Regions from separate parts of the Kribbella sp. VKM Ac-2566 genome, predicted to be linked through region 2. Evidence: predicted binding sites of a transcription regulator. Region 2 holds the regulator's gene; the other holds the start of a gene.

Region 1 (10,041 bases), on a different contig from region 2:
GCCGACTTCGAGGACGTGACGATCGGCCCGCTCGAGTGGGACCTCGCAGGCTTCGGCCCCGACCTGTGTCACGCGTACGACGAGGAAGCACGCTCCCGCGGTTTCCCGACGCTGGACCCGCAGGTCCAGCAGGTGATGGACCTCGCACGCGCACTGCAGGTCCTGGTCTGCACTCCCCTGGTCCCGCAGTTCCCAGCCCTGGCCGACGGCATCCGCATGTTCGCCACCCAGTGGCGAGCCATGCCGTTCGCAGGTGGCCTTTAGCTGTCCGGCTTGGTGAAGGTCAGGGAGTGTTTGCGGGTCGCCTCCACGGCGCCCTTGGTGTAGGCCCACTGGAGGGTTTCGCCCTTGACCCACAGGTCGGTCTGGTCGGTGTAGTTCGACGAGAAAGCATGGCCTGATACACCGGTCAGGTTGACCCAGCGGGACTTGTCGAAGTCCGACAGGTCCACGACCATCCGCATCGACGGAGTCGCGGTCACGTCGTACCCCTTCGCGGCGTCCCAGCCGGTGGCGTCGACGATCGACGTACCGCCGCCCAGCTCGTACGGGCCGCGGTTGAAGATCTTCTCGACCGCTCCGATCCCGGACTTGCCCAGCGTCTGGTTGGTCAGCGTCAGCTTGTGCAGCCGGCCCCACTGCCAGTTGGCCGGCTCCCGCGCCATCTTCTGGGTGATCTCGGTCCGGGCGTTGATCAGGGCCTCGCGGAGGATGTCGTCGCGGCTCTCCCGCTGCGGCGTCCCGATGTTGTCCCACCAGCCGCTGTTCTGCTGCCCGATCAGCGTGTGGATCACCTCGAACCAGCGCGAGCCGCCGTCCGGCCAGGTGTCTTCGGGGAGCTGGTCGTGGAAGGTCAGCGCGAGCAGGTTGCGCCAGACCACGTTGAAGTACGCCGCGGCCGCGGAGTCCGGCGGCTGGGTGAAGTCCCAGTTCCGCAGGACGTCCTGACCCTGCTTGTCGAACGCGTCGTCGATGCTGATCCGGAGCAGGTACGGGACCAGCATCTCGGCGGCCTTGCTCTTGGTGTCCAGCTGGATCGACGCCATCGCGTTCGCGTCCAGCTTCCCGGCCGCCTTGATCCGGTCGAGGATCTGCTGCGAGCGGTAGCCGTAGTCCCAGGAGTTGGTCAGGTAGTACGTGTACGTGTTCGGCACGACCGCCTGGTTCGCGGTGACGATGATGCCGTCGGCCGGGTCGAACTCGCTCGGCAACGCGTCGAAGGGCACGTACCCCTTCCAGGCGTACTTCGGATCCCAGCCCGGGACCGGCCAGTCGCCGCGGCCGGTGGTGCGGATCGGGATCAGTCCGGGCGCCTGGTAGCCGATGTGGCCGTCGGTGTCGGCGTACACGAGGTTCTGTGAAGGCACCTGGAACTGCTGCGCGGCGGCCCGGAACTGGGTCCAGTTCTGCGCGGTGTTGATCGCGAACAGCGCGTCCGCGGTCCGGCCCGGGTTCAGCGCGGTCCACTGCAGCGCGACGCCGTACGCCGTCGGGTACTTCGCCTGCGCCGCAGCCGACTCACCCACCTTGCGTTCGTCCTCGTCGACGTCCGAGATGAGCGGACCGTGCCGGGTCTCGCGGACGGTGATCTTCACCGGCTCGTCCTGGCCGGCCACCTTGAACGTCTCCTCGCGGGTGGCCATGGCTCGCCACTTGTTGTTGTAGAGGACGTTGTTTCCCTCGATCCGCTCCAGGTACAGGTCCTGGACGTCCGGGTCGAGGTTGGTGAAGCCCCAGGAGATCGCGTTGTTGTGGCCGATCACCACACCGGGCAGACCGGAGAAGCTGAAGCCGGAGACGTCGAACGGGCATGTCTTGCCGACGTTGTTGCAGTGCAGGCCGACCTGCGTCCAGATCCCCGGCATGGTAGCGCCGAGGTGCGGGTCGTTGGCCAGCAGCGGCTTGCCGGTGGTCGTGTGGTCACCGGAGACCACCCAGGAGTTCGACCCGACGCCGTCGCCCTGGCCGAGCAGCTCAGGCAGTCCCTTGGCGACCTTCTGCACCGAGTCCAGCGACTTGAGCAGGTCCTGGGTGAGCATGCTCCGCCGGACCTCGGTGCTGACCGGAGAGGTGGTGAACTTGCCGTCCCTGCCGACCGAGCCGGCGGAGAGGATCGGTTGGTTCCGGTCGTACGGGTATTGCGGGTAGAGGCTCTCGACGTTGCGCGCCGACATCGCGGCCAGCAGCTTCGTCCGGGTGACCTCCTCGTCCAGGTTGCCGCCCAGGTCCCACGCCATCGCCTTCAGCCAGGACAACGAGTCGGCCGCGGTCCACGGCTCCGGCGTGTAGTTCTTGGGCCCGCCGGGCTGGAGGGACAGGACGGCGTACTCAAGGCTGAGGGCGGAGCCGCTGTGCTTGGTCAGATACGCGTTGACGCCGCGGGCGTAGTCGTCGAGGTACTGCCGGGTGGTCGGGCTGAGCAGCGGCAACTCCTTCTCCGCCACCCGCCGCCAGCCGAGCGTCCGGACGAACTTGTCGGTCTCGAGCGCTGTCTTGCCGAACAGCTCGCTCAACCGGCCGGACGTGACGTGCCGGCGGAAGTCCATCTCGAAGAACCGGTCCTGCGCGTGCACGTACCCCTGCGCCGCGAACAGATCGGCCGGGGTGTCGGCGTAGATCTGCGGGATTCCGTTGGTGTCCCGGACCACGCTGACCTCGGCGTCCAGGCCGTCCAGCTCGATGGTTCCGTCGTACGTCGGGAACGAGTGGCGGACGACGAAGACGACGGTACCGGCGATCACCAGGAGGACCGTGGCGAGGGCGATTCCGCTGATGACGACGACTCGAAGCAGGCGTGGCACGGACCAACCGTAGAGAATCCCCCCGCCCACCCCAAATGGGGTCCCTCACAACTTTGCGTTGCTCTGCGTCGGCTGGACAGGGACCCAGAGTTGAGGTACGTGAGACCGGGTTTGGAATACTTCGGTCCGCTGGCGCATTATTAGCAGTCGGGTAGTAGGAGTGCCAGCGGCTTGAAGGGAACCGACAGTGCCGACGTACCAGTACCAGTGCACCGACTGTGGTGAAGCGCTCGAGGTGCGCCAGAGCTTCACGGACGATGCTTTGACCGTGTGCCCGAACTGCCAGGGCAGCCTGCGCAAGGTCTTCAACGCCGTGGGCGTCGTGTTCAAGGGTTCCGGCTTCTACCGGACCGACAGCCGGTCGTCCGGCAAGAGCACGGTGCCGGCGAAGGCCGACGCGTCGTCCGGATCGTCCTCGTCGGGGTCCGCGTCCTCGGGGTCGTCGTCGAACGGTTCCTCCGGGTCGTCGTCCTCGGGTTCCTCGTCCTCGAGTTCCTCTTCGGGCTCGAGCAGCTCGTCCTCGGGCACCAGCGCGGCCTGACCGCGCACCCTGTGGATAACTGAAGGGCGGCTGCCGGCGAAACTCGTATCTTCTCCGGCATGAAAATCCCTTCTCTGCTTCGTGACCTGCTGCGTGCCGCCCGGTGGCACCGTCGGCTCCTCGCCGGCGTCGCCGCCGCGGCCGCCGTGTACTTCGGACTTCTGGCCCTCTCCCCCGCGCCCCCACCGACGGTCGCGGTGCTGGCCGCCGCGCGCGACCTCACCGGCGGCGTCGTCCCGGCGCGCGACGACCTGCGGACCGTCGACCTGCCGCCCGGCTCCGTGCCCGCCGGTGCTCTCGGACCCGGCAGCGAACTGACGACCCGCGTGCTCAGCGGACCGGTCAGAGCCGGCGAACCGCTCACCGACGCCAGATTCCTGGCACCACCCGCCGTGCCGCCCGGCTCACTCGCCTATCCGTTCCGCGTCGACGACGCGGACATCACCGCGCTCCTCCGAGTCGGCGACCGCATCAACCTGTACGCCGCCGACAGCACGACCGCCGGCGCCGCGAGCCAGCTCGCCCGCGCCGTGCCCGTCGTCGCGTTGCCGACGCCGCGATCGGCCACGTCGGGCGCGTTGATCGTGGTGGCGACCACACCGGAAGTCGCCACCCGACTGGCTCAGGCCAGTTCGAACTCACGGATCACCGTGGCACTGACGCCGGACACGAGCTGATCACTCTTCGAGATTGTGCCGGCACGATGTGTCGTGTTCCGGCGCGCTCCCTCGCCCTGACGGGGGTGCAGCCCTACGTTGTCCGGGTACAACCACCCGCTTCGTGGAGGGCACCACATGCTCAAGGGCTTCAAGGAATTCGTGATGCGCGGCAACGTCGTCGACCTCGCGGTCGCCGTCGTCATCGGCGCCGCGTTCACCAAGATCGTCAGCGCGCTCGTCGACGGGCTGATCAACCCGCTGATCGCGGCGATCTTCGGCAAGGCGGACCTCACCGGTGTCGGGAACTTCAAGATCAACGGCGCTCAGTTCTCGATCGGCCTGATCCTGGACGCGGCGTTGAGCTTCCTGTTCGTCGCCGCGGCCGTCTACTTCTTCATCGTGCTGCCGCTGAACAAGCTGGCCGAGCGCCGCAAGCGCGGGCAGGAGCCGGAGCCGGACCCGCTGACCACCGAACAGGAATTGCTGACCGAGATCCGCGACCTGCTGCGCAGCCGCCAGTCGTGAGCCTCAGCAGGTGGGCGTACAACCTCAGCCCCTGAGCTCGCCAACGCCCGCCTGCTCACCGGCACAACGCATCCAGCAGTGTGGGACCGGGCGCCAGAAGCTCCCGCCCATCCCCTCAGTTGACGAACTCCACGATCGTTCGCAGCAGCTGATCCAGGTACGGCGGGTCGTTGCTCATCCGAAAGGCGGGTGTCGGCGGTTCGGGACACCCGACCAGCTCACGACTCCCCCGGATCGACCGCAGCAAGGCGTCAACCGTCTTCCGCTGATGCGAAGCGTTCTCCGGTACCGACGGCAGGACCCCCACCCGAATTCGCGCCAGCGAGGCCACCTGTTCATCCGTCACACCGCGCAGGATGCCGCCCGCGAGCAGTTCGTCCGCGACCTCCGGCGGGCACCCGCGATTCACCATCCCGGCGTGAGCGCGCTCGTTCGCCGCGGCGTCGTCGCCGGTCGCGGGCCACGCCAGGAGGAGGCGATCAACCAGCTCCGGAAACCTCAACGCCAGCAGCACCGCAACCGTACATCCATTGGAGGCTCCAACGATTCTTACCGGCCAGGAACGCTTCGCCAGCTGTTCACCCAGCGCGGCGACCTCGACGTCCCACGCACTGGCTCGCTGCAGCCGGTCGGGCGCCAGTACTGCCATGCCCTCCGGCACGAGTGCCGCGGACAGGCCGTCGGTGATTCCCGTCGTACCCCAGAACGCTTCGGCGTCCATGGCTTCCCAGAGACCGCCGTGGACGAGGAAAACCGACGCGGTCATCCGTGGTGCGGGGGGACCTCGTTCAGGATGCGCTCGTCGTCGTCGCTGCTGAAGTCGTTGTCACCCCAGGTCCGCGGGTCGTCGTCCCGCGTCTGCTCCGGCAGCAGCGGCTCGTCGTCTTCGTACGGGCTCGTCATGCCTCCAGGCTACCGAGTCACCGGGGCCCTCCGGGAATGCTGCGCGGTGACCCGGAGGTAGGTGACCAGCGCGTGCACGTTACAGCTGCGCCACGGTTGGGGCTCGATCCCGCGGCGTGACCGGAAAGACGCGCCGCCGTGATGTTGCGGCACGCGCGGTGTGACCCCGTTCCACCATGATGGTGGACCTTGCCAACCCGGAAGGACCGAGTCGTGAGTGCACAACGGACACGGGGCCTGATCGGTGCGACGCTTGTCGTGGCTGTGCTCGGAGTTGCCGCCGCCTGCGGCACCGAGGACGCCTCGTCCCCGCCCGCCGCCCAGCCCACCCAAACGGTGACCATGCCGTCGCCCACCCCGTCAGCCAGTCCCAGCGGTACACCGAGCACGGACTGCCCCGAAACCATCACGGCCGTCCGTGCCGCGACCGACAAGGCGGTGTGGGGCCAGGGCGCGGCCACCTCGAAGTTCAACCCCGTCAGCGTGACGATCTGCCAGTACGACGCACAGGCGACCGGGCAGGACTACGCGACGATCACCACCAAGCGCATGGGCAAGCAGGCGACCGACCTGCTCGCCCTGGTCAACGCGGCGAAACCCGTCGCGAAGAAGCCGAGCATGTGCACCAAGGAGCTCGGCCCCACGTACGTGCTGCGGTTCACCGACAACGACCGCGGCGTCCTGTCGTTCACCGCTGAAGCCTTCGGCTGCCACCGTCTGGTGGCGACCTCGCTGGAAGGCCAGGGCAAGCCCGGCACGCTGCCGGCGCCGCGCCAGGTGACCGCCGAGCTGACGAAGTCGCTCGGCCTGCGCTGACCCCGCGCCGGACGCGCACCCCGAAGCCGTCCGAAGTGGGGTCTACCCGCGCCTGCCTTGCGGGTCCCTTTCGAGGTCGACCCGCGAGGCAGGTTGCGGTGGCCGCCGCGTGTGTCGCACCCTCGCACTGAGGGAGGGCGCATGCGAACGATCCGGCTGCTGTGCGCGCTCGCCCTGGCCTGCACCGCTTGCTCGGCTCCGGCGGCAGAGAACACGTCCTGTACGCCTGGCTTCACCTGTACGACGCTGCACGTCCCGCTCGACCGGCAACACCCGGACGGCCCGTCGCTCGACCTCGCCGTCATCGCCGCCGACAACGTGGACGCGTCCCGCGGTGTCCTCCTGCTGCTCACCGGTGGTCCCGGACAGCCCGGCGTACCGCTCCTCGCCAACCTGCGGCGCAACGTGCACCCTGACGTGCTGCGCGAGTACCGACTTGTCATGTTCGACCAGCGCGGCACAGGTCCTGACGGCATCAATTGCCCTTCTCTGCAAGAGACTGTGGGCGGTTCGGACTTCCTGACTCCACCGGCCACGGCTGTGGACGAGTGCGCCCAGCACCTCGGCTCCGGCGCTGGGTACTACGGAACCCCTGACACCGTCGACGACATCGAGCAGCTGCGCCAGTTCCTCAAGGTGGACCGGCTCACGATCGACGGGACGTCGTACGGCAGCTTCACCGCGGCGCAGTACGGACTGAAGTACCCGGGTCACGTGCAGGCGCTCGTGCTGGACTCCGTCGTACCGCACAAGGGATTCGACCCGATGGGTCTGGATCTGATGGCCGCGACCGCTGGTGTCCTCAAGGCGGCGTGCCACCAGGACGCCGCGTGCAAGACGGATCCGGTGGCGGACCTGGCGTGGCTGGTGCAACACGGCGTCAGCGGCACTGACCTGATGGAGACCTTGGCGGTCGCGAGCCTCAACTCGGTCAACCCGTCTCTCAAAGGCATCCCAGCCGTACTGCACTCCGCGCGCAACGGCGACGACATGGGTCTGAAGAAGCTGCTCCAACGGACCACCAGCAAGGGCCTGCCCTACGGCACGCTGTCCGCGGGCCTGCACATGGCCACCCTCTGCTCGGACCTCCGCTTTCCCTGGTCCGGCAAGTCCGACCGCAAGACCGCCCTCGACGACGCGGTACGGCGCCTCGACCCTGAGCAGCTGTACCCGTACGACATGGCGACCGCACACAACCAGCTGATGGTCCAGGGCTGTCTACGCTGGCCGGCTGACCGCGTGTCGACGTACCCGTCCGGACAGGAACTGACCCCGCGCACGCTGATCCTGCACGGGAGCAACGATCTGTTCTGCCCGCTCGACTGGGCCAGGTGGGAGAAGGCGCACGCACGGCACGCCGAGCTGGTCGTCGTACCCGGAAGCGGTCACAGCGTGCAACGGGACCCGCGTGGGAAGGCGGCGGTGCGGGAGTTCCTGCTCGACTAGAGATCGAACTGTGCGGGAACGGTTGCAGCACGTGGGCGGCTCGATGCGTCTAATAGATGTGAGGAGTTGTACGCCCAGCCAGGGAGTGGCGAGTGGAGTTCGAGGAGTACGTGTCCGCCCGTGGACAGGAACTGGTGCGGCTCGGGTTCACGGTCTCCGGCGACTACCAGCGGGCGGAGGACCTGGCGCAGATCGCGCTGATGCAGGCGTTCCGCTCCTGGCGGAAGGTGCGCAACGCGGACGATCCGCATCACTACGTCCGGCGGATCCTCGTGAACGAGTACTTGTCGATGACGCGCCGGCGCTCGTTCACCGAGGCGCCGACGGCCGACCTCGACCCGCAGCGCACCGTGCCGGACCACGCCACGCGGGTCGCCAACTCCGACGACCTGTGGCGCGCGCTGGCGACGCTGTCCGCCCGGGAACGCGTCGTCCTGGTCCTGCGCTACTACCAGGACCTGGACGACCAGACGATCGCCGACATGCTCGGCATCAAACCGTCCTCCGTGCGCGCGACCGCGAGCCGGGCGCTCGCGTCGCTCCGGCGGCGGCCGGCCTATTCAGGGGCCGGCGAGTCCAACCGTGTTGATGAGAGGTTGTCGTGAGCAACACCGATCTCGAGGATGACCTGCGAGGTACCTTCGAACGCGCCGCGGCCTCGGTGCCGCAGGCCGTGGACCTGACCGAGCGCGCCACCACGGGCGCCCGTCGCGCACAGCGCCGTACCTGGGTCGTTTCCGGCACAGCCGCCGTCGCGGTGGCTGCGATCGCGGTCGCCGGGTTCGGGCTGGCCGGGTCCCGGAACCAGCCGACGCAACCGCCGGTCGCCACCGGGCAGGCGCCGGCCTCGGCGAGTGCGACATCACAGGTGGTCTCGGCCCAGACCGTGGCCGGCACCTGGCGCCCGGTGCAGATGGTCGGCGCCAAGACGCTCCAGGCCGCCCGCCCGGACGACCCGGTGCTGGTGTTCAAGGCGGACGGGACGTGGACGGGCTCGGACGGCTGCAACGGACTGCAGGGGACGTACAGCATCGGTCAGCGTGGCGCGTTCAGCGCGACGTCCGGTCCGCAGCACCTGGTCGGCTGCGAGAACGTGCCGCACACCGGCGTACTGCATGCCGCCAAGCGGATCGCGGTCAGCGCCGACAGACTGCAGTTCTTCGGCGCCGACGGGCGTCAACTTGCCAGTTACGCTCGCGCAGGGTAGCCGGATCTGTTCGCGGACGGTGATCAGGTCTTGACGGAACGGAGTCCTTGAACGGACCATCTAGTGGTTTGGTCCACCGATCTGGGGAGCTTTGTGCGACTCTCTGTCACCGTCCCGCTGGTCACACTCGGCTCCATCTCACTCTTCGCGATCGCCCTCACCGCCCCTTCCTCGGGCGCGGTGACGGGTGCCGCGGTGTGCTCCCACGCGCAACCGAGTGTTAGCTCGACCGACGCGACGCGGCTGGCGCAGCCGACGTCGGCGTCCGATGCGCGACCGCTCGGTGAATCGCTCGGAGACGGCATCTCCGCCGCGGTCCGGTCCCTCGAACCGCTGGACGCGACCGGCCGCCCGACCTCCGGTCTGCCGTACGGGCTGAGCCAGGGTGTCATCGGCGTGGTCGGCTCGGCCACGACCGGCTACAAGGTGGTCGTGGACTCGGCGAAGCTGGATGCGAAGAAGTACGAGTCCGCGATGGCCCGCAACCTGCCCGCGGCCGGCAAGCCGTTGGTGAAGGTGGAGCGCAGCTGTCGTTCGGCCCAGTCGATCGCCGATGCCTGGAACGCAGTCGGCAACCGTTCGTGGTCCTCCGACGCGTCGCGTACGACATACGCCGCCGACCTCGATCCGGTGAGCGAGAACGTCGTCGTCGAGTACGACGAGGCGACGACCTCTCCCGCTTCGTTGGCGGGCCTCCGCGACCTGCCCGGCGTACAGCTCGTCGCCGGCTCGCTCGCACGCACATCCCGGCTGAGCGACACCCCGAAGGGCGGCCACTGGGGCGGTGCTCGGATCACGTCCGCACTCAAGAACTGCTCCGCCGGCTTCTCCGTCGTACGGCGCTCCAACGGCCAGCGCGGCTCCGTCACCGCAGGGCATTGCGGCGGCCCCGGTACGGTCTGGAAGTCAGGCACCAACTACTACGGCACCACCACAGTGCGCACGAACTACCCGGACTACGACCAGTCCCTGGTCACGGGCAGCACGTACGGCGCCAAGATCTGGACCGACGGCCCCGGCGACACCGTCAACACGCGCACCGTCACCGGCGGCGGCGACCCCGGCGTCGGCACGGTGATCTGCCAGTCCGGCAGCTTCAGTACGTCGCTCTGCAGTCTCACGGTCCGTTCGACGTCGGCGAAG
Region 2 (10,041 bases):
AGGCGGACCGGATCGAGCCGTCCGACGCGCTGCCGGAGATCCGCGCCCGCGCGCACGCCCAGCGCCCCGCCGCGCGACGCCCCTGGCTCCTGACCGCCGGCCTCGCCGCAGCCGGCACGGCCGCCGCGATCGGCGCCTTCACCATGCTCAACGGCCCCGACAACACCGCCGACGACGGCGACGCAGTGGCCGGCTCCACCACGACAACCACCGCAACCGTCGTACCGGAGAGCCGAACCCCGTCGGTCGCGATCCCCTCCCCCGCACCGTCCCAGGCGCCCACCGAGCCCCCGAGCACCTCGCCCTCCGCGAAGACCGTCAGCCCGACGGACCGCGGCGTACCGGAACCGGCCGTCAAGAGCACCGTCGTACCCGTGTACTGGCTCGGCCAGCAGGTCGGTGCGCAGAAGAAGTCGGCCGCGCGCCTGTACCGCACCTGGGCCAAGGTCAGCGGCCGCCCGGCCGAGCAGGCGGTCCGCATCATGACCACCAAGCAACCGACTGACCCCGACTACTACTCGGTCTGGCGCGGCGCAGCCCTGAACACCGTCACCCGCTCGAACGGCATCGTCACAGTCGACTTCAAGCAACTCCCGAAGTCCAACCTCGACCCTGACCTCGCCAAGGTCGCCATCCAACAACTCGTCTACACCGTCCAAGGCGCGCTCCAGGACAACAAGACCCCGATTCAGATCACCGAGGCCGGCCGATCCTCCGGGAAGCTCTTTGGCCAGATCGACACCGGAACCCCGGTGTCCCGCGCCGCGGCGGGTGAAGTGCAGGCGCTGGTCTGGATCGACTCGCCGTCCGAGAACCAGATGGTCGCGCCGAAGGTCACCGTCCAGGGGGTCGCGGCGGCCTTCGAGGCGACGGTCAACTACGAGGTCACGAACCTGAAGACGCGGGAGACGAGGAAGAGCTTCGCCAACACCGCGGAGGGCCAGAAGTTCTCGCCGTACGCCTTCCAGCTCACCCTCACGCCCGGGGCGTGGCAGATCAGCGTATACCTGCTCTCCGACCAGGACGGCAGCGTCACGGACACGGACACCAAGTCGATCGTCGTGAAGTAGTTCCTCAGTCCGCGCGGTCGATGGTGGCGGTGAGGAGGCCGGGGAAGGCTGTGTCGAATTCTTCGCGGCGGAGGCGGTTGAGGCGGCGGGCGCCTTCGTCGCGTTGTTCGATCAGGCCGGCGGCTCGGAGTACGGCGAAGTGGTGGCTGGCGGTGGCCTTCTTCACCGGGAGGTCGAACGTGCCGCAGGCGCGGGTCCAGTCGTCGTGGACGGACAGGTCACGCAGGATCGAGCGCCGCACCGGGTCCGCCAGCGCATCCAGCGCAGCCTGCAACGGCACCTCGGCCGGGTCGACATGGCTGAGCGTACGTGCACGAGCTGACTCGACGGACATGGTGTTCGATCCCTGTCGTACAGTTGTGTTCGGTTCCTGTCTAACAGCTTAGCGAGGGGTTGCGAATGATCGAGCTGGTCGACTACGGATTCGGGCCGGGCGCACAGTCGCGGGTGGCGGAGGCGCAGCTGCCTGGGCGCGACGGGGCGCTCGCGGCACTCGAGACGTTCTACTACGCGCTGAACAGCAAGGACCTGGAGACGCTGGTCGGCGGGTGGGCGGATGACGAGTTGGTGCAGCTGAACAACCCGATCGGCGGAATCCTGCGGTCGCGGCAGGCGGTGCGGGAGTTGTACGCGCGAGTGTTCGCGGGGACCTTGAACGTCCAGGTGACGTTCGGCGACGCGGCGACGTACTGGCTCGGCGATTCGGTGGTGTTCGCGGGACGAGAGGTCGGGACGTACCAGCATCCGGACCTCGGGCAGCAGCCGGTGCAGATCCGCACGACACGGATCTTCAGGTACGCCGGCACGTGGCAGCAGCTCCACCACCACGGCAGCATCGACGACGCCGACGTACTAGCGGCGTACCAGCAGGCCGTCCGAACCTGAGGCGGGGAAACTAATCGTCACTGAGCGACGGTTTCTTACCCCGCCGCGAGCAGTGGCTGGTTAGGTCCAGCGGGAGTGGGCGAGGAGGGCGGCGGCTGCGGCGACGCCGGCTGTTGAGGTGCGGAGGACGGTGTCGCCCAGGCGGACCGGGTCGGTGGCGAAGGATTTCAGCTCAGTGGGGGCGATGCCGCCTTCGGGGCCGATGACTATGACGATGTCGCCGGTGGCGGGTGGTTCGAGGGAGGCCAGAGGGGTGGTGGCTTCTTCGTGCAGTACGACCGGGAGCGCCGCGCCGGCCAGCAACTCGGCGACCTCGGCCGTGGTCGCGATCGGGGCGACCTCGGCGAACCAGGTCCGCCGCGACTGCTTGCTGGCCTCGAACGCCCACGCCCGCCACTTCGCGAGCGTCTTCTCGACCCGCTCCGGGTTCGCGCGGAACTGACTGCGCTCCGCGTTCCACGGCACGATCACGTCGACGCCGACCTCGGTCAGCATCTCCACCGCCAACTCGGCCCGCTCGCCCTTCGGCACCGCCTGCACCACAACCACTCGGGGATCGGCGGCAACGACGGCGCCCCGCTCGTCCACCGCCACGGTCACCCCGGCCTTGGACGCGGCAACCACGGCCCCTTCGGCCCAGGACCCCCGCCCGTCCGTCAGGCGAACGCGCTCGCCCTGTCCGATCCGCCGTACGACGGCTGCATGCCGACCCTCCGCCCCGTCGAGCACCAGCTCGTCCTCGTCGAGGTCAGAGCGAAAGAACACGGCGACCCCCACTTACGAAGACCTCCCCGCACCGCTGAGAAGCGGCAGGGAGGCGACACGTCCCGCACCGCCGAGAAGCGGCGCGGAAGCGACGCGCCTCCGCGCCGCTGAGGCGCGGTGGGGAGGCGGGACGTCCGCGGGGCGTCGCGATGTCATCTAGTGGGTGCCGAAGGCGTCGCGGAGGCGGCCGAAAACGCTCTTGTGGGTGGCTTGGACCTGGCCCTGCGGGCGTTCCTCGTCGCGGACCGCCGCGAGCTTCCTGAGGAGCTCGGCCTGGGCGTCGTCGAGCTTGGTGGGCGTCTCGACGATGATCTGGACGATGAGGTCGCCACGACCGGCGTGCCGCAGCCGCGGTACGCCGCGTGCGGACAGCGTCATCGCCGTACCGGACTGCGTGCCGGGACGGATCTCCAGCGGTGTCGTCTCGCCCTCGAGCGTCGGCAGGTCGATCGTCGTACCAAGCGCCGCCGCCGTCATCGGCAGCGTCACCGTGCAGTGCAGGTCGTCGCCGTTACGGGTGAAGATGTCGTGCGGCTCGACCTCGATCTCGACGTACAGGTCGCCGGCCGGACCGCCGCCGGGGCCGACCTCGCCCTGACCGGACAGCTGCACCCGCGTGCCGGTGTCGACGCCGCCGGGGATCTTCACGGTGACGGTACGGCGGGAGCGCACGCGCCCGTCGCCAGAGCACTCGACGCACGGGCTCGGGATCGTGGTGCCGTAGCCGCGGCAGTTCGGGCAGGGGCGCATCGTCCGCACCTCGCCGAGGAACGACCGCTGCGTGTGCGTGACCTCGCCACGCCCGTGGCAGATCTCGCAGGTGACCGGCTCGGAGCCGGCCGCCGCGCCGGACCCGCTACAGGTCGGGCACAGTACGGCGGTGTCGACCTTGAGCTCCCGCGTCGTGCCGAACGCCGCCTCGGCCAGGTCGATCCGCAGCGGGATCAGCGCGTCCTGACCGCGCCGGGTCCGCGGCCGCGGCCCGCGGGTGGCTCCGCCGGTCTGGCCGAAGAACGCGTCCATGATGTCGGTGAACGTGAACGCCTGGCCGAAGCCGGCGCCGCCCGGTCCACCGGCCGCGGAGGCGAACGGGTCGCCGCCGAGGTCGTGCATCTGCCGCTTCTGCGGGTCGCTGAGCACCTGGAATGCGCGCCCGATCTCCTGGAACTTCTGGTGCGCGTCCTCGGAGTCGTTCACGTCCGGGTGGTACTGGCGTGCCAGCTTGCGGTACGCCTTCTTGATCTCGTCCGCTGAAGCGTCACGGCTGACACCTAGGACGGCGTAGTAATCGGTGCTCATACTCCAGACCAGGGGTTGTCTTGATTAGGATTCGGCCAGGATCTGGCTGACGTAACGCGCGACGGCGCGCACTGCGCCCATCGTGCTCGGATAGTCCATGTGGGTCGGTCCGACGATGCCGAGGGTGGCGAGCGCCTCCGACTGCGACCCGTACCCGGTCGCGACCACCGACGTGGTGGCCAGCTCCTCGAACGGGTTCTCGTGACCGATGCGAACAGTCAGCGTCTGCGGATTGGTCGCTTCACCGAGCAACTTGAGGAGGATGACGTGCTCCTCGAGCGCCTCCAGCACCGGCTTGACGTTCCGCTCGAAGTCGTCGCCGTACCGGGTCAGGTTGGCCGCGCCGCCGACGGCGATCCGCTGCTCGCCGACCTCGTCGGTGAACGCCTCCAGCAAGGTGGTGACGATCGCCGCGACCAGTGACCGGTCGGCCGGCGCGAACTGCTCCGGCACGCCGGCCAGGGACGTCGTCGCGTCGGTCAGCCGCTGCCCGGCGAGCGCAGTGTTCAACCGGGACCGCAGGTCCGCGATCAGTTGCTCGTCGACATCGTGCGGGTGCTCGACGAGCCGTTGCTCGACCCGGCCGTTGCTGGTGATCAGCACCAGCAGCAACCGCCGGGGGCTCATCGTGACGACCTCGATGTGCCGGACGCTCGACCGGTTCAGCGACGGGTACTGCACGACGGCGACCTGGCGGGTGATCTGGGCGAGCAGCCGGACGGTACGGCGGACGACGTCGTCCAGGTCGACCGCTCCGGCCAGGAACGACGTGATCGCCTTCTTCTCGGCGCTCGACAGCGTCTTGACCGTGCTCAGCTTGTCGACGAACAGCCGGTAGCCCGCGTCGGTCGGGATCCGGCCGGCGCTGGTGTGCGGCTGGGTGATGTACCCCTCCTCCTCCAGCGCAGCCATGTCGTTACGCACGGTGGCCGGGGAGACGCCGAGGTTGTGCCGGTCGACCAATGTCTTCGAGCCGACCGGCTCATGAGTGGCCACGTAGTCCTCGACGATGGCGCGGAGCACATCCAGCTTGCGTTCGTCGAGCACGCGCACCACCCTCTCCGACTGTCCTGGCACTCAATCGCTCGGAGTGCCAGTCTAGGCGGTCTCGGGCGACGCTCCCAACGGAACGGGCGCGGGACGTGCCACAGTGCTCGCCACATCCACCGGCTGATCCTGTACGGCGGCCTCCAGCAACGACTCCAGTACGTCGAGCACGTGGTAGGCCAGCGCGCCGTCGGCCCGGTGCGGTTCACCGTTGCGGATCGCCCGGGCCATGTCCGCAACACCGACCCCGCGACCCGCACCCGCGTACCCGCCGGCGACCGGCACCTCGGTCCACTCGCGCTGCGCGGCGGTCGCGATCTCGACCGTGCCGTCGAACCCGTTCGGGTCCGGCACCGACAGGCTGCCCTCTGTCCCGTGCACCTCGATCCGCGGCAACCGCGCCGCCCACACGTCGAACGACATCAGCACCGTGGTCAACGCACCGGACTCGTGCTCCAGTACGCCGGTGACGTGCGTCGGCACCTCGACGGGGAACGTTGTACCGGCTCGCGGACCGGTGTGGATCCGGCGCTCCTGCTTCGACTGGCCGGCTCGCGCGGTGACCCGGCGTACCGGACCGAGGAGGGTGACCAGGCTGGTCACGTAGTACGGCCCCATGTCGAGGACCGGGCCGCCGCCGGGCTGGTAGTAGAACTCCGGCGCCGGGTGCCAAAGCTCGTGGCCGGGCGTGACGAACGACGCGGTCGCGGCATGCGGTACGCCGATGTCGCCGCGGTCGATCACCGCACGAGCGGTCTGCGTACCGGTACCGAGGACGGTGTCGGGCGCACAGCCGACGCGGACGTTGTTCGCGGCGGCGTACTTGAGCAGCGGCTCCGCCTCGGCGCGGTCGACGGCGAGCGGCTTCTCGCCGTACACGTGCTTGCCGGCTTCCATCGCGGCCTGGTGCACCGGTGCGTGCGCAGCCGGGATCGTCAGATTGACGACAATCTCAATGTCGTCAGCCGCGTACAGCTGCTCCGGCGAGACCGCGCGGATGGCCGGGTTCTTGTCGGCAATCGTTTGAGCACGCGCCAGGTCCAGGTCGGCGACGGCGACGACGTCGACGCCGGGGAGCTTGCCGAGGTGGTCCAGGTAGGTGCCGGAGATAACACCCGTGCCGACAATGCCGACGCGTGTCACCGGCCCACTCACTTGCTCGCCCACAGCAGACCCCTTTCGATGATCGTGCGGACCTCGGGCGTCTCCAGGTCGTCGAGCTTGTGGCCGACCGTGCAGACGAAGACCTTGCCCTCGCCCCAGGTGCGGGTCCAGACGGCCGGCATCACAGCGCCCTCGATCCACGGGTAGTCCGGGTGCGACTCGAACGTCGTCGTCGCGAGGACGGTGTTCGTCGGGTCGTAGTGGATGTAGTACTGCTCGGTGTGCACGTCGAAGTGCGTGATGCCCTCGACGATCGGGTGATCGGCCTGCTCGGGCACCACCTCGACGCGGTAGTCGGTGAACCCGTGCGGGTGCGAGATGAACTGCCCGCCGGTGATGAAGCTGTAGTCCACGTTCTTGCGGAACGAGTCCGCGATCCCGCCGTGCCAGCCGGCGAACCCGGTGCCGCGCCGGATCGCCGCCTCCAGGCCCTTGAAATGGTCGTCCTCGATCTCGCTCATCGTCACGCACTGCAGCACCAGGTCGACGCCGTCCAGCTCGAGGTACGCCGCGGTGCTGTCGGAGACCGTCACCTCGAAGCCGTTCTCCTTCAGGTACGGGATGAACAGCTCGGTCGCCTCGACCGGGGAGTGCCCTTCCCAGCCACCCCGCACCACCACAGCACGTCGTGTCGTCACACCGACCACCCTTCGAAAGTTTCGGAGTTCCGATCGGAACACTTGCGACCTTAAGTCGCGAGGAGAGGGCTTGCCAACCCGCTAGTCTCGATGGATGGGCTGGAAGTTTTGGAAGCGGTCGAATCCCATGGATCCGCAGGAAATGCTCGCGCGCGGGCATGCGGAGCCGAACAGTTTTCCGGGGCCGCCGCGGCCGCAGGACAGCTTGCCGGTGGGATCGTTCGGGATGACGGTCGAGGATGTGTTCTCGATCACCGGCCGCGGCACCGTGGTGACCGGGCGGGTGCAGGCGGGGACGGTGACGGTCGGCGAGCAGGTGCTGCTCAGCCGGGCCGGGCAGCCGATCCTGCAGGTCGAGGTGACCGGCGTCGAGATGTTCCGCAAGACCGTGCAGACCGCGAAGGCCGGCGACAACGTCGGGCTGCTGCTCCGCGGCCTCGCGAAGGACCAGGTGGCCAGGGGCGACGTACTCAGCAAGTAACCGCGGCAAGTAACCTCGGGCTCATGAGCGCTTGGGTCGAGATCGGCGATCGCACCTGGGTCCGCCGGTACGACGAATGGGACCTGAACGTCGGCCTGGTCGTCGGAGCCGACGGCGCGCTGGTGATCGACACGCGCGCCACGACCGAGGAGGCCGAGCAGCTCCGGGAGCACATCCGCGAGCTCACCGACGCACCGGTCAAATGGGTCGTCAACACCCACGCGCACTTCGACCACGTGGCCGGCAACAGCGTCTTCACCGACGCGACGGTCTACCTGCACGAGAACGCCGCCGCCGAGGAGAAGCTCGCCGGTACGACGTACGCGGTCGCGAAGGTCATCGACCTCGGCGACCGTCGCGTCGAGCTGCTGTACGTCGGCAACGGGCACACCTCCGGTGACACCGTGGTCGGCGTACCGGACGTGAACGTGTTCTTCCTCGGCGACCTGATCGAGGAGTCGGCGCCGCCGTCGTACGGCGAGGACTCGTTCCCGCTCGAATGGCCGGACACGATCCAGAGCGCGATCGGCATGATGACCCCGGACGCGAAGATCGTCCCGGGCCACGGCGCGGTCGTCGACGTCGAGTTCGCCACCGACCAGGCGATCGAGCTCGGCAAGGTCGCGAACACGATCTCGACCCTGCACCACGCCGGTACCCCTCTCGACAAGGCGCTCGAGCACACCGAGGACTGGCCGTGGCCGGTCGACAAGCTCCAGGACGCGATCCGCCGCGGCTACCAGGCTCTCGGTACGCCGCAACGTCCCAGTCTCCCGCTCCTCGGCCCGGGATAACCCCTTTCGGGTAATTGTCCGTTGACACGACGTCATCCCGTCGCGCAACTTGTTCGGAACGGACATCGCCCGACCGGATGGGGTGGCACTTGTGACCACGACGGAGCAAACGGTTCACCCCGACGGACGCGTCGAACTAGCCGATCCTGATGCGCTGGCGGACAGCCGGTACGCGAACGCGGAGCTGGCGCCGACGCGGTTGCCCGAGCGCACCTGGACGACGTACAACTACGCCGCGCTGTGGATGGGGATGGCGCACAACATCCCCAGCTACCTGCTCGCGTCCGGCCTGGTCGCGATCGGGATGAACTGGCTGCAGGCGTTCTTCACGATCACCCTCGGGAACCTGATCGTCCTCGTGCCGCTGCTGCTGAACAGTCACGCGGGAACGAAGTACGGCATCCCGTTCCCGGTCTTCGCGCGGGCGTTCTACGGCGTCCGCGGCGCGAACTTCCCGGCGCTGCTGCGGGCCTTCATCGCCTGCGGCTGGTTCGGGATCCAGACCTGGATCGGCGGGCAGGCGATCTACGTGATCGTCGGCGAGCTGTTCGGCAAGGACTGGATCGAGGCGTCCGCGATCGGCGGGCATCCGTGGACGATGTGGCTGAGCTTCGCGTTCTTCTGGGTGCTGCAGATGGTGCTGATCTTCCGCGGTATCGAAGGATTGCGCCGGTTCGAGAACTGGGCGGCGCCGCTGGTCACGGTCGCGTTCCTCGTGCTGATGGTCGCGATCCTGGTCAAGGCCGGTGGCTTCGGCCCGATCCTGGAACAGCCGTCGAAACTCGGCTGGGACGCCGACTTCTGGAAGATCTTCGCGCCGTCACTGATGGGCATGATCGCGTTCTGGGCCACGCTGTCGCTGAACATGCCGGACTTCACCCGGTTCGGGAAGGGCCAGCGGGCGCAGGTCTGGGGACAGATCATCGGCCTGCCGACCACGATGTCGTTCATCGCGCTGGTCTCGATCATCACCACGTCCGGCACCGTCGTGCTGTACGGCTCGGCGATCTGGGACCCGGTCGAGCTCACCCGCCGGTTCGAGAACCCGGTGATCGTCACGATCGGCCTGGTGATGGCGATCCTCGCGACGATGTCCTGCAACGTCGCGGCCAACGTCGTCAGTCCGTCGTACGACTTCGCGAACGCACTGCCGCGGTGGCTGAACTTCCGGACCGCGGGCCTGCTGACCGGTGTGATCGGCATCCTGATCCAGCCGTGGCGGCTGATCTCGGACCCGTCGATCTACATCTTCGTGTGGCTGTCGTTCTACGGCGGTCTGCTCGCGTCGGTGGCCGGCGTGCTGATCGCGGGCTACTGGGTGATCGACCGGACGAACCTGAACCTCGCCGACCTCTACCGGCCCGGCGGCCGCTACTGGTACGCCGCCGGCTGGAACTGGCGCGGCGTCGTCGCCACCCTGCTCGGCTCACTGCTCGCCGTCGGCGGCGCGTACTCGAACCCGGGCGCCGGACCATTCCCCGAGAACGGCCTGATCCCGTTCCTCAAGCCGCTGTACGACTACTCCTGGGCCGTCGGTCTCGTGGTCGGCTTCATCGCGTACTTCGTTCTCACACTCACCGCGCCGAGCCGCCAGTCAACTGCTACGCACGCGGCTCCGACTTATTAGGTCCTAACATGAGCGGGTGGCTGACAGGTATGGGAATGATGTCCTTGCGGGTGACTGGCGTAAGCCCAAGAACGGGCGGACGGTCGAGGTCGAGATCGCGAAGGGAATGGTCGTCGAGGAGCCGAGTTCCGGTTTCGTCGGGGCGATCGTGCGCTGGGAGCACGGCGTCGTCGACCTGGAGGACCGGCACGGCAAGATCCGTACGTACCCGCTCGGTCCGGGGTTCTGGATCGACGGCAAACCGGTCAGCCTGAAGCCGCCGAAGAAGGCC

The links. Region 2 encodes HrcA, which represses chaperone genes, less so after heat shock. Its sites were predicted from a motif close to TTGGCACTCGNNNNNNNCGAGTGCCAA; they were not measured.
Region 1: the regulator HrcA is predicted to act here: its motif matches at 2,942-2,968, upstream of EV647_RS23295 (FmdB family zinc ribbon protein).

What each region holds. Positions count from the first base shown of each region.
Region 1 covers NZ_SODT01000011.1:118,141-128,181, reverse strand. The annotation lists gene EV647_RS23305 (phosphotransferase) at 1-264, shown strand, start outside; gene EV647_RS23300 (penicillin acylase family protein) at 261-2,801, opposite strand; gene EV647_RS23295 (FmdB family zinc ribbon protein) at 2,989-3,342, shown strand; gene EV647_RS23290 (SAF domain-containing protein) at 3,402-4,019, shown strand; gene mscL (large conductance mechanosensitive channel protein MscL) at 4,137-4,526, shown strand; gene EV647_RS23280 (alpha/beta hydrolase) at 4,642-5,292, opposite strand; gene EV647_RS42135 (hypothetical protein) at 5,289-5,429, opposite strand; gene EV647_RS23275 (hypothetical protein) at 5,643-6,245, shown strand; gene EV647_RS23270 (alpha/beta hydrolase) at 6,387-7,691, shown strand; gene EV647_RS23265 (SigE family RNA polymerase sigma factor) at 7,784-8,296, shown strand; gene EV647_RS23260 (META domain-containing protein) at 8,293-8,898, shown strand; gene EV647_RS23255 (S1 family peptidase) at 8,992-10,041, shown strand, end outside.
Region 2 covers NZ_SODT01000008.1:860,309-870,349, forward strand. The annotation lists gene EV647_RS07010 (Gmad2 immunoglobulin-like domain-containing protein) at 1-1,070, shown strand, start outside; gene EV647_RS07015 (helix-turn-helix transcriptional regulator) at 1,075-1,404, opposite strand; gene EV647_RS07020 (nuclear transport factor 2 family protein) at 1,470-1,955, shown strand; gene EV647_RS07025 (16S rRNA (uracil(1498)-N(3))-methyltransferase) at 2,016-2,720, opposite strand; gene dnaJ (molecular chaperone DnaJ) at 2,877-4,019, opposite strand; gene hrcA (heat-inducible transcriptional repressor HrcA) at 4,044-5,066, opposite strand; gene EV647_RS07040 (Gfo/Idh/MocA family protein) at 5,118-6,233, opposite strand; gene EV647_RS07045 (ThuA domain-containing protein) at 6,218-6,868, opposite strand; gene EV647_RS07050 (EF-Tu/IF-2/RF-3 family GTPase) at 6,963-7,349, shown strand; gene EV647_RS07055 (MBL fold metallo-hydrolase) at 7,373-8,143, shown strand; gene EV647_RS07060 (NCS1 family nucleobase:cation symporter-1) at 8,235-9,770, shown strand; gene EV647_RS07065 (DUF3097 domain-containing protein) at 9,787-10,041, shown strand, end outside.